Serinibacter salmoneus: one gene and its partner. The protein of the gene in region 1 binds, or shares a complex with, the protein of each later gene. Links are inferred from orthologs where the notes say so. Each region holds a gene or a part of one and is shown on either strand. Other genes may lie near its edges.

The links. Proteins that work in one complex are often made in the same cells at the same time.
Region 2: the proteins of secY (region 1) and secA are in contact, whole or in part, in a crystal structure (PDB 3DIN), measured with the Thermotoga maritima proteins. The link is inferred for Serinibacter salmoneus from one-to-one orthologs. Residues at the interface, in WP_004081795.1 of Thermotoga maritima: Glu108, Gly109, Glu110, Glu111, Ala236, Glu237, Arg238, Arg239, Ile240, Thr241, Ile242, Gln243, Tyr244, Ala245, Arg246, Arg247, Val248, Thr249, Gly250, Arg251, Arg252, Val253, Tyr254, Gly256, Ala257, Ser258, Thr259, Tyr260, Leu261, Pro262; in WP_004082002.1 of Thermotoga maritima: Glu261, Ala262, Arg263, Lys300, Ala301, Arg302, Thr303, Ile304, Ile305, Leu323, Tyr324, Asp325, Pro326, Val329, Ser330, Tyr333, Ile336, Lys340, Phe345, Val349, Glu363, Phe364, Tyr374, Ser375, Gly376, Gly377, Glu393, Ile395, Thr482, Ser483.

Annotation. Positions count from the first base shown.
Region 1 is NZ_PDJD01000001.1:579,434-583,475, reverse strand. Bases 1-2,818 are described here. They hold secY (preprotein translocase subunit SecY), read right to left. Parts: upstream 2,155-2,818; coding sequence 847-2,154; downstream 1-846. Other genes in these bases: rpmD (50S ribosomal protein L30), read right to left, coding at 2,769-2,818; rplO (50S ribosomal protein L15), read right to left, coding at 2,269-2,769; ATL40_RS02485 (adenylate kinase), read right to left, coding at 281-850; infA (translation initiation factor IF-1), read right to left, coding at 1-96. Also shown: more of rpmD, read right to left, coding at 2,819-2,951; rpsE (30S ribosomal protein S5), read right to left, coding at 2,951-3,631; rplR (50S ribosomal protein L18), read right to left, coding at 3,678-4,042. UniProt on the Escherichia coli protein: The central subunit of the protein translocation channel SecYEG. Consists of two halves formed by TMs 1-5 and 6-10.
Region 2 is NZ_PDJD01000001.1:2,108,871-2,113,445, forward strand. What follows is about bases 396-3,746. They hold secA (preprotein translocase subunit SecA), read right to left. Parts: upstream 3,428-3,746; coding sequence 596-3,427; downstream 396-595. Other genes in these bases: ATL40_RS09485 (Rv3235 family protein), read left to right, coding at 396-589; ATL40_RS09495 (threonine/serine exporter family protein), read right to left, coding at 3,572-3,746. Also shown: ATL40_RS09480 (LysM peptidoglycan-binding domain-containing protein), read left to right, coding at 1-129; more of ATL40_RS09485, read left to right, coding at 131-395; more of ATL40_RS09495, read right to left, coding at 3,747-4,575. UniProt on the Escherichia coli protein: Required for protein export, interacts with the SecYEG preprotein conducting channel.

The sequences.
Region 1 (4,042 bases):
CTTGTGACCGTTGCTCAGCTCCACGCGAAACATCGCGTTCGGCAAGGCCTCGACCACGACGCCCTCGATCTCGATGACACCGTCCTTCTTCCCCATATCCTCCGCTAACTCCTGGTGGCTGACCAGCCTTGCGGCCGCTGGCTCAGTGTGGCGCCGCCTTGCGACACCGGGCGCCCTGTGAAGTCACGGCAGGCGAACCCAACGAGACATCATACGCCATGGATCTGCGTGCTCCAACTCGGTGGCCGGCCGCACGGGCGAACCGACCGAACCGACCGGATCAGCGGGCGCGCAGCGCCTGCAGGATCTGCTCGGTGATCTCCGAAACCTCACCGGTCCCCTGCACGCTGACCTGCAGACCACGCTCGGCGTAGAGAGCCAGCAGCGGCTCAGTCTCCTGCTCGTAGACCGCCAGGCGCCGTTCGATCGCCTCGGCGGTGTCGTCCTCACGGCCTTCCTGCTCGGCACGCTTGGCGAGCCGGCTCAGCAGCTCATCGCGCTCCACCGTCAGGTCGACCACGGCGTCCAGTCTCACGCCGAGCTCGGCGAGCGTGACGTCGAGCGCACCGACCTGGGCCGCATTGCGCGGGTAGCCGTCAAGGATGAAGCCGTTGGCGACGTCCTCCTGCTGCAGTCGGTCGCGCACCATGTCGTTGGTCACCTCGTCGGGCACGAGCTCCCCACGCGCGCTGTAGGACTGCGCCAGCGTGCCGAGCTCGGTGCCACCCTTGATGTTCGCGCGGAAGATGTCACCGGTAGAGATCGCCACGACGCCCAGCGCCTCCGCGAGCCTCGCGGCCTGTGTGCCCTTGCCGGATCCCTGCGGACCCATGATCAGGAGACGGTTCACTTGAGAATCCCTTCGTAGTGACGCTGCTGGAGCTGGGAGTCGATCTGCTTCACGGTCTCCAGGCCGACGCTCACGATGATCAGCAGCGAGGTGCCACCGAACGGCACGCCCTGGATGTTCAGCAACACGAAGCCGATCGTGGGCAGGAGCGCCACCAGCAGCAGGTAGATCGAGCCGGCGGAGGTGATGCGGTTCACCACGTAGCGCAGGTACTCGGCCGTGGGTCGCCCGGCGCGGATCCCTGGCACGAAGCCGCCATAGCGCTTCATGTTGTCCGCCACCTCGTCCGGGTTGAAGGTGATGGAGGTGTAGAAGAACGCGAAGAAGACGATCAGCACCGAGAACGTCGCGAGGTAGAACGGCGAGGACTGTGTGGTGAAGTGCTCCACGATCCACCGCACCCACCCGGCGTTCGGGTCCCCGAACTGCGCAGCGAGCGGCGGGAGCATCAGGATCGAGCTCGCGAAGATCACGGGGATCACGTTCGCCATGTTGATCTTCAGCGGGATGTAGGTGCTCGTACCGCCGTACATGCGCCGGCCGATCATCCGCTTGGCGTACTGCACCGGGATCCGGCGCTGCGACTGCTCGACGAAGACCACCACGGTGATCAGCACGAGCGCCAGCACGAGCACGAGCGCGAAGGTGGTGAGCCCACCCTGCGCCGTTGCCACCGCCCACAGGGCCGACGGGAAGGTCGCGGCGATGGAGACGAAGATCAGCAGCGACATGCCGTTCCCGACGCCGCGCTCGGTGATCAGCTCCGCGAGCCACATCACCAGGCCGGTACCGGCCGTCATGGTCAGGATCAACAGCAGGATGCCCGGGACGGTGTCGTTCGCGATCACCGCGAGGCTGTCACCCGCCGCGCCACAGCCGTTGAACAGCACGCCGGTGCGGGCGGTCGTCACGATGACCGTTGCCTGCAGCACCGCGAGGAAGATCGTCAGGTAGCGGGTGTACTGCGTGAGCTTCGCCGTGCCTGCCTGCCCCTCCTTGTGCAGCGCCTCGAAGTGCGGGATCACCACGCGCAGCAGCTGAGTGATGATGCTCGCCGTGATGTACGGCATGATCCCGAGCGCGAACACGGAGAGCTGCAGCAGCGCACCGCCGGAGAAGAGATTGATCAGTCCGAGGACGTCACTGTCCGCGGTCGACGCCACGCACTGCTGCACGTTGATGTAGTCGACGCCGGGTGAGGGGACGAACGACCCCAGCCGGAAGATCACGATGATCCCCATCGTGAACAGCAGCTTGCGCCGCAGGTCCGGCGTCCGGAACGCCTGTGCGAATGCGCCTAGCACTCATTCCTCCAGGTCTGGATGGGCCGGTGCGCCGAGGTGCGCACCGGTCGTGGGACGACAAAGGGGTGGCGACGTAGATCCTACGCCGCCACCCCTGTCGTCACGATGTGGCCATCAGGCCGTGGTCACCGTACCGCCCGCGGCGACGATCTTCTCCTGCGCGGACGCGGAGAAGGCGTCGGCCGTGACGTCGAGCGCCACGCCGCCCAGGTCGCCGGCGCCGAGCACCTTGACCTTGTGGCCGTCGCGGACCGCACCTGCCGCCACCAGATCGGTGACCGTGACGGTCCCGCCCTTCGGGAACAGCTCCGCCAGCCGGTCCAGGTTCACGACCTGGTACTCGGTCCGGAACGGGTTGGTGAAACCACGCAGCTTCGGCAGCCGCATGTGCATCGGCATCTGGCCGCCCTCGAACCCGGCGGGCACCTGGTAGCGGGCCTTGGTGCCCTTGGTACCGCGACCCGCCGTCTTACCCTTGGAGCCCTCACCACGACCCACGCGGGTCTTCGACTGGTGGGAACCGGGTGCGGGACGCAGGTGGTGCACCTTCAGGGTGCGGCTCGCCGGCGTGCGCTCGGACTCGGCGGGCTGTGCCGCCTTCTTGCTCTCGGCCATCAGTCGACCTCCTCGACCGTCACCAGGTGGTCGACCACCCGGATCATGCCGCGCACCTGGGAGTTGTCCTCCTGGATCGAGCTGCGCCCGATCTTCCCGAGGCCCAGGGTGCGCAGCGTCTCGCGCTGGTTGTGCTTGCCGCCGATGGCGGATCGCGTCTGGGTCACCTGCAGCTGTGCCATCAGGCCACCCCCTCAGCGATCTTCGCGGCGGCCTCGGCCCGAGCCTGCGCCTGTGCACGCAGCAGCGGGGCCGGGACGACGTCCTCGATCGGGAGCCCACGACGCGCGGCGACGGCGGCCGGCTCCTCCAGGGAGCGCAGCGCTTCCACCGTGGCGTGCACGATGTTGATCGCGTTGGAGGATCCCAGCGACTTGCTCAGCACGTCATGGATCCCGGCGCAGTCCAGCACGGCGCGCACCGGACCGCCGGCGATAACACCGGTACCCGGCGAGGCCGGACGGAGCATCACGACGCCCGCGGCGGCCTCACCCTGCACCATGTGCGGGATGGTGCTGCCGATACGCGGCACGCGGAAGAAGTTCTTCTTCGCCTCCTCGACGCCCTTGGCGATCGCCGAGGGCACCTCCTTGGCCTTGCCGTAGCCGACGCCGACGGTGCCGTCGCCATCACCCACGACCACGAGGGCCGTGAAGCTGAAGCGGCGACCACCCTTGACGACCTTCGCCACGCGGTTGATCGTGACGACGCGCTCGACGAACTGATTGCGCTCGTCGCGGCCGCCGCGACCACCCCGGTCGCCGCCGCGACGGTCGTTGTTGCGGTCGTTGCGGGAGTTGCCCCGCTCGTTCTCGTTGCCACCGGCCGAGCCGGCGGACCTGCTGCGCTGCGGTGCAGCCATCAGACGTTCCTCTCCTGCTTCGCGTCGGAAGCGCTGGTCACGGTGCTCACAGGGTCAGCCCGCCTTCCCGTGCGCCGTCCGCCACGGCCGCGACGCGCCCGTGGTAACGGTTACCACCGCGGTCGAAGACCGCGGTCGTGATGCCGGCTGCGGCGGCCCGCTCGGCAATGAGTCCACCGACGACCTTGGCCTTGTCGACCTTGGCCTCGCCGCTGGCGCGCAGGTCGGCCTCCAGCGTGGAGGCCGAGACCAGCGTCGTGCCGGTGGCGTCGTCGACGAGCTGCGCGACCATGTGGCGGGACGAGCGAGTGACGACCAGGCGGGGGCGCTCGGCGCTCCCGGTGATGTGCTTGCGCAGGCGCATGTGCCGACGACGGCGGGCCGTGGCCTTGGATGCTCCGGCGTTCTTGA
Region 2 (4,575 bases), 1.5 Mb from region 1 along the record:
GGTACCGTCGCCGAGATCGACCGGTCGTGGCGGGCGTGGTACGCCGCGAACCCCCAGATCGGCCCCGATCCGGACCTCATTCACCCCGGGATGCGGCTGACGCCCCCCTCACCTGAGACGGCGTCGTGACATGTCCGCGCTCCCAGTACCCGACGCCGACGCCCGCTCCCACCGCCCGGCGCCGCCACCACCGCTTCAGTTGCGTCCAGCCGGAGGCGGGAGTGCTCCCCTGGCGCCGGCCCCGCGCAGACACCAGGAGCCCCCCGACCCGCGGGTGTGGGCCGGGTCGCTGGTACGACTGGTCGCCGAGGTCATCACCGGAAACCGGGACGCGGCACACCTGCGGCGCTGGGTCGAGCCGGAGGTGTACGAGGGTCTCGCCCGCCGCGGCGGCCTCTACGTACGGCTGCATGGTCGACCGGCACGCCGGACCCATGCCCGCCCGCTCTCCGTCCACCTCACCCGGACCCCGCGCGGCGACTACCACCTGTGTGCCGTGGTCGACGACGGTCGGCGGGTCCGGGCACTGTCCGGTCGGTTCCACCTCCTCGGCCACCGGTGGGAAGCGGTGGAACTGGACGTGGGGTGAGGCCGACTACTGGGGCTTCTTGGCCTCCTTGGCGGCGCGGCGCCGCTCCTGCCGGTTCCCGGGTGCAGCGGCACCCGCCCCCTCGCGTGCGTTCGTCCCTGTCGCGCCGGTGGCGGCGCTCCCGGTGACCCTGGTGGCCGTGCCGTCCTCGCTCGGTGCCGAGTACTGCAGCCGTTCAGGCCGAACCGGTGCGTCCAGACCGAGGTCGGCGTCCCCGAGGACGTCCTCGTCCGCGGCCGGCAGGCCCTCACCCGCTCCGCTCTCAGCGGACTCGCCAGCGGCGTCGGATGCGGGGACGGCGGCGTCGCTCGCCTGGTCCGCTGCGGCCGGCTCGGGGCGCTTGACCTCGAGGTGGAAGATGTACCCGACGACCTCCTCGCGGATCGCCTCGTTCATCGCCTGGAACATCTGGAAGCCCTCGCGTTGGTACTCCACCAACGGATCGCGCTGCGCCATGGCACGCAGACCGATGCCCTCCTTGAGGTAGTCCATCTCGTACAGGTGCTCGCGCCACTTCCGGTCCATCACCGAGAGCACGACCCGTCGCTCCAACTGCCGCATGAGGTCCGGGGTGATCTCCTCCTCGCGGCGCTTGTACGCCTCCTCGGCGTCCGAGAGCACCTCCCGCAGCAGCACCTCCCGCGTCAGCTGAGCGCGGCCGCCCACCTCCCGCTCGAGATCGGCGATCTCCAGGTCCACCGGGTACAGCGGCTTGAGCAACTCCCACAGCTCTTCCAGGTCCCAGTCCGCCGGGTCCGGCGCCATGGTCGCCGCCGTGACCGCGTCGGTCAGCACGCTGCGGACGAACTCCTGCACCTGCTCGCTGAGGTTCTCCCCCTCCAGCACCCGGTGTCGTGTTCCATAGACGGCCTCACGCTGCCGCGAGAGCACGTCGTCGTACTTCAGCACGTTCTTGCGGATCTCGAAGTTGCGGGCCTCGACCTGGCCCTGGGCGCTGGCGATACCGCGGGAGACCATCTTGGACTCCAGCGGGGTGTCCTCGGGGTAGGCGGTCGAGGCCATGAACCGCTCCGCGAGTCCGGCATTGAACAACCGCATGAGGTCGTCCTGCATCGAGAGGTAGAAGCGCGATTCGCCGGGATCCCCCTGACGCCCGGAGCGGCCGCGCAACTGGTTGTCGATGCGTCGTGACTCGTGCCGCTCCGTGCCCAGCACGTACAGGCCCCCGAGTTCCAGGACCTCCTCGTGCTCGGCGGCCACCGACTCCTGCGCCTCGGCCAGGGCCGCGGGCCACGCCGCCTCGTACTCCTCCGGGGTCTCGACGGGGCTCAGGCCCCGATCCTTCAGGGTGGCCTGCGCGAGGTGTTCGGCGTTCCCGCCGAGCATGATGTCGGTACCGCGGCCGGCCATGTTGGTGGCCACGGTCACCGCTCCCTTGCGTCCGGCCATCGCGATGATGGCGGCCTCACGAGCGTGGTTCTTGGCGTTGAGCACCTCGTGCGGCACGCCCTGACGCTTCAGGAGGGTAGCGAGCGCCTCGGACTTCTCCACGCTCGTGGTCCCCACGAGCACCGGCTGGCCCGTTGCGTGACGCTCCACGATGTCCTGTGCGACGGCTCGCATCTTCGCCTCGGCCGTGGTGAACACGAGGTCCGGTTGGTCGATCCGCTGCATCGGCCGGTTGGTCGGGATCGGCACCACACCCATCTCGTAGGTGTTCTGGAACTCCGCCGCCTCGGTCATCGCGGTACCGGTCATCCCGGAGATGCGGTCGTAGAGGCGGAAGTAGTTCTGCAGGGTGATCGTGGCCTGGGTCTGGTTCTCGGCCTTGATCGTCACCCCTTCCTTCGCCTCGATCGCCTGGTGCATGCCGTCGTTGTAGCGTCGGCCGGCCAGGACACGCCCGGTGTGCTCGTCGACGATCAGCACCTCACCCTTGATGACCACGTAGTCCTTGTCGCGGGTGAAGAGTTCCTTCGCCTTGATCGCGTTGTTCAGGAAACCGATCAACGGGGTGTTGAGGGACTCGTACAGGTTGTGGATACCGAGGTGGTCCTCGACCTTCTCGATACCGGGTTCGAGCACTCCCACCGTGCGCTTCTTCTCGTCGACCTCGTAGTCGACATCCAGTTCCAGACGGCGCACCACCCGGGCGAACTCCGCGAACCACCGGTTCGAGTCACCGGATGCGGGGCCGGAGATGATCAGTGGCGTTCGCGCCTCGTCGATGAGAATGGAGTCGACCTCGTCCACGATCACGAAATTGTGGCCGCGTTGCACGAGTTCCTTGGTGCTCCACGCCATGTTGTCGCGCAGGTAGTCGAAACCGAGTTCGTTGTTGGTGCCGTAGGTGATGTCCGCTGCGTAGTGCTCGCGGCGCTCGGCGCTCTTCTGACCCGAGAGGATCACCCCGGAGGAGACGCCGAGGAACCGGTAGACGCGGCCCATCAGCTCACTCTGGTAGCGGGCCAGGTAGTCGTTCACGGTCACCACGTGCACACCCTTGCCCGACAGCGAGTTCAGGTAGGCGGCGAGCGTCGCGGTGATGGTCTTTCCCTCACCGGTCTTCATCTCGGCGATGTTCCCGAAGTGCAGGGCTGCTCCGCCCATGAGCTGCACGTCGTAGAGCCGCTGACCGAGCGTGCGCTTACCGGCCTCCCGCACGACGGCGAAGGCCTCCGGGAGGAGGGCATCGAGGCTCTCCCCCGCCCCGCCGTCGTGACGCTGCCGGAACCGCTCGGTCTCCTCGGCGAGCTCGGCGTCGGTGAAGTCCGCCATGACGTCCTCGAGGGCGTTCACCTGCGCGGCGATCCCGTGCAACTTCTTGATCTGGCGCCCCTCGCCCATGCGAAGGATCCGATCGAGGATCGAGGCCACAGTCTGCTCCCAGGTCGACGTCAGGGCACGGCCGAGTCACGCCACCGCCAGGCCCAGGAGGACACCGGCGGGTGTGCCGGCCAGGCACCACGTTGCCGTGGTGCCCGTCCATCGTAGGCGCACCGGGAGGCAGATCCCGCCCCGTCAGCGCTCGAAGGCCCACTCCGCGTCACTGAGCATCCGCGCCAGGGCCAGGCCGACGGCGATGCCGAGCACGCTCAGGCACGCCTGGACCCCGAAGGCGAGGGCGGTCAGGGTGTCCCCGTCGCCGAGCCCCACCATGGCCAGGTAGGCGGTGCTCCCCGGCACCATGATGACGACCGCGGGCACGGAGACCGTGACCCGTGGCACGCGCATGCGCGGCGCGATCACGGCGGCGACCAGGCCGACCACGAGGGCGCCGCCCGCCGCGGCGAGCGCCGGCGCGACGCCGTTCTCGACCGCGAGCAGACGGGCGGTGTTGGGAACGCACCCGATCGCTGCAGCCACCACCGCCATCGCGGGCGGGGAATTGAACATGAGGGCGAACCCGAGCACCCCGCAGAAACTCGCCACCAACTGCCAGGCGGCTCGCGAGAGGCTCGGATCCGGGGCGGCCACCGGCGCGGGAACGGCCAGCGTGTGGGCGATCACCCACACCACCAGGGCCGCGGAGGAGACGATCACCATCCCGTAGGTCAGCCGCGACAGGCCCGCGGAGATGTCCAGGCGTGCAAGATCCAGCGAGGCGGTCACGAGCGGGAATCCCGGCACGAGGAAGAGCACGGCGGCGATGAACCCGGCCGCGACCGCGGGGCCCGCCGGCGCCACGAGGCCGACGAGCGAGACCACCCCGAGGTAGAGCATGCAGGCGAGCGTGGCCGCGGACATGGTCACACCGATCTGGTTGTAGCGCCGGGCCATCATGATGCGCCGCAGCAGCTGACCGCCGAAGGCCCCGACCAGTGCACCCAGCATCTCGACCCAGCCCTCGCCGAGGAGGTAGGCGAACGCCGCGCACGCAAGGCCGGCCCACAGCCCGGACAGCACCGGCGGGTAGCGGTGGTGGCGACGCTCGATCTCGTCCAGCCGGCGTTCGAGGTCGTCGGGGCCGATGGGTCCGGCTCCGACATCGTCCACCAGTCGCTGCAGGAGCGAGAGCCGCTCCG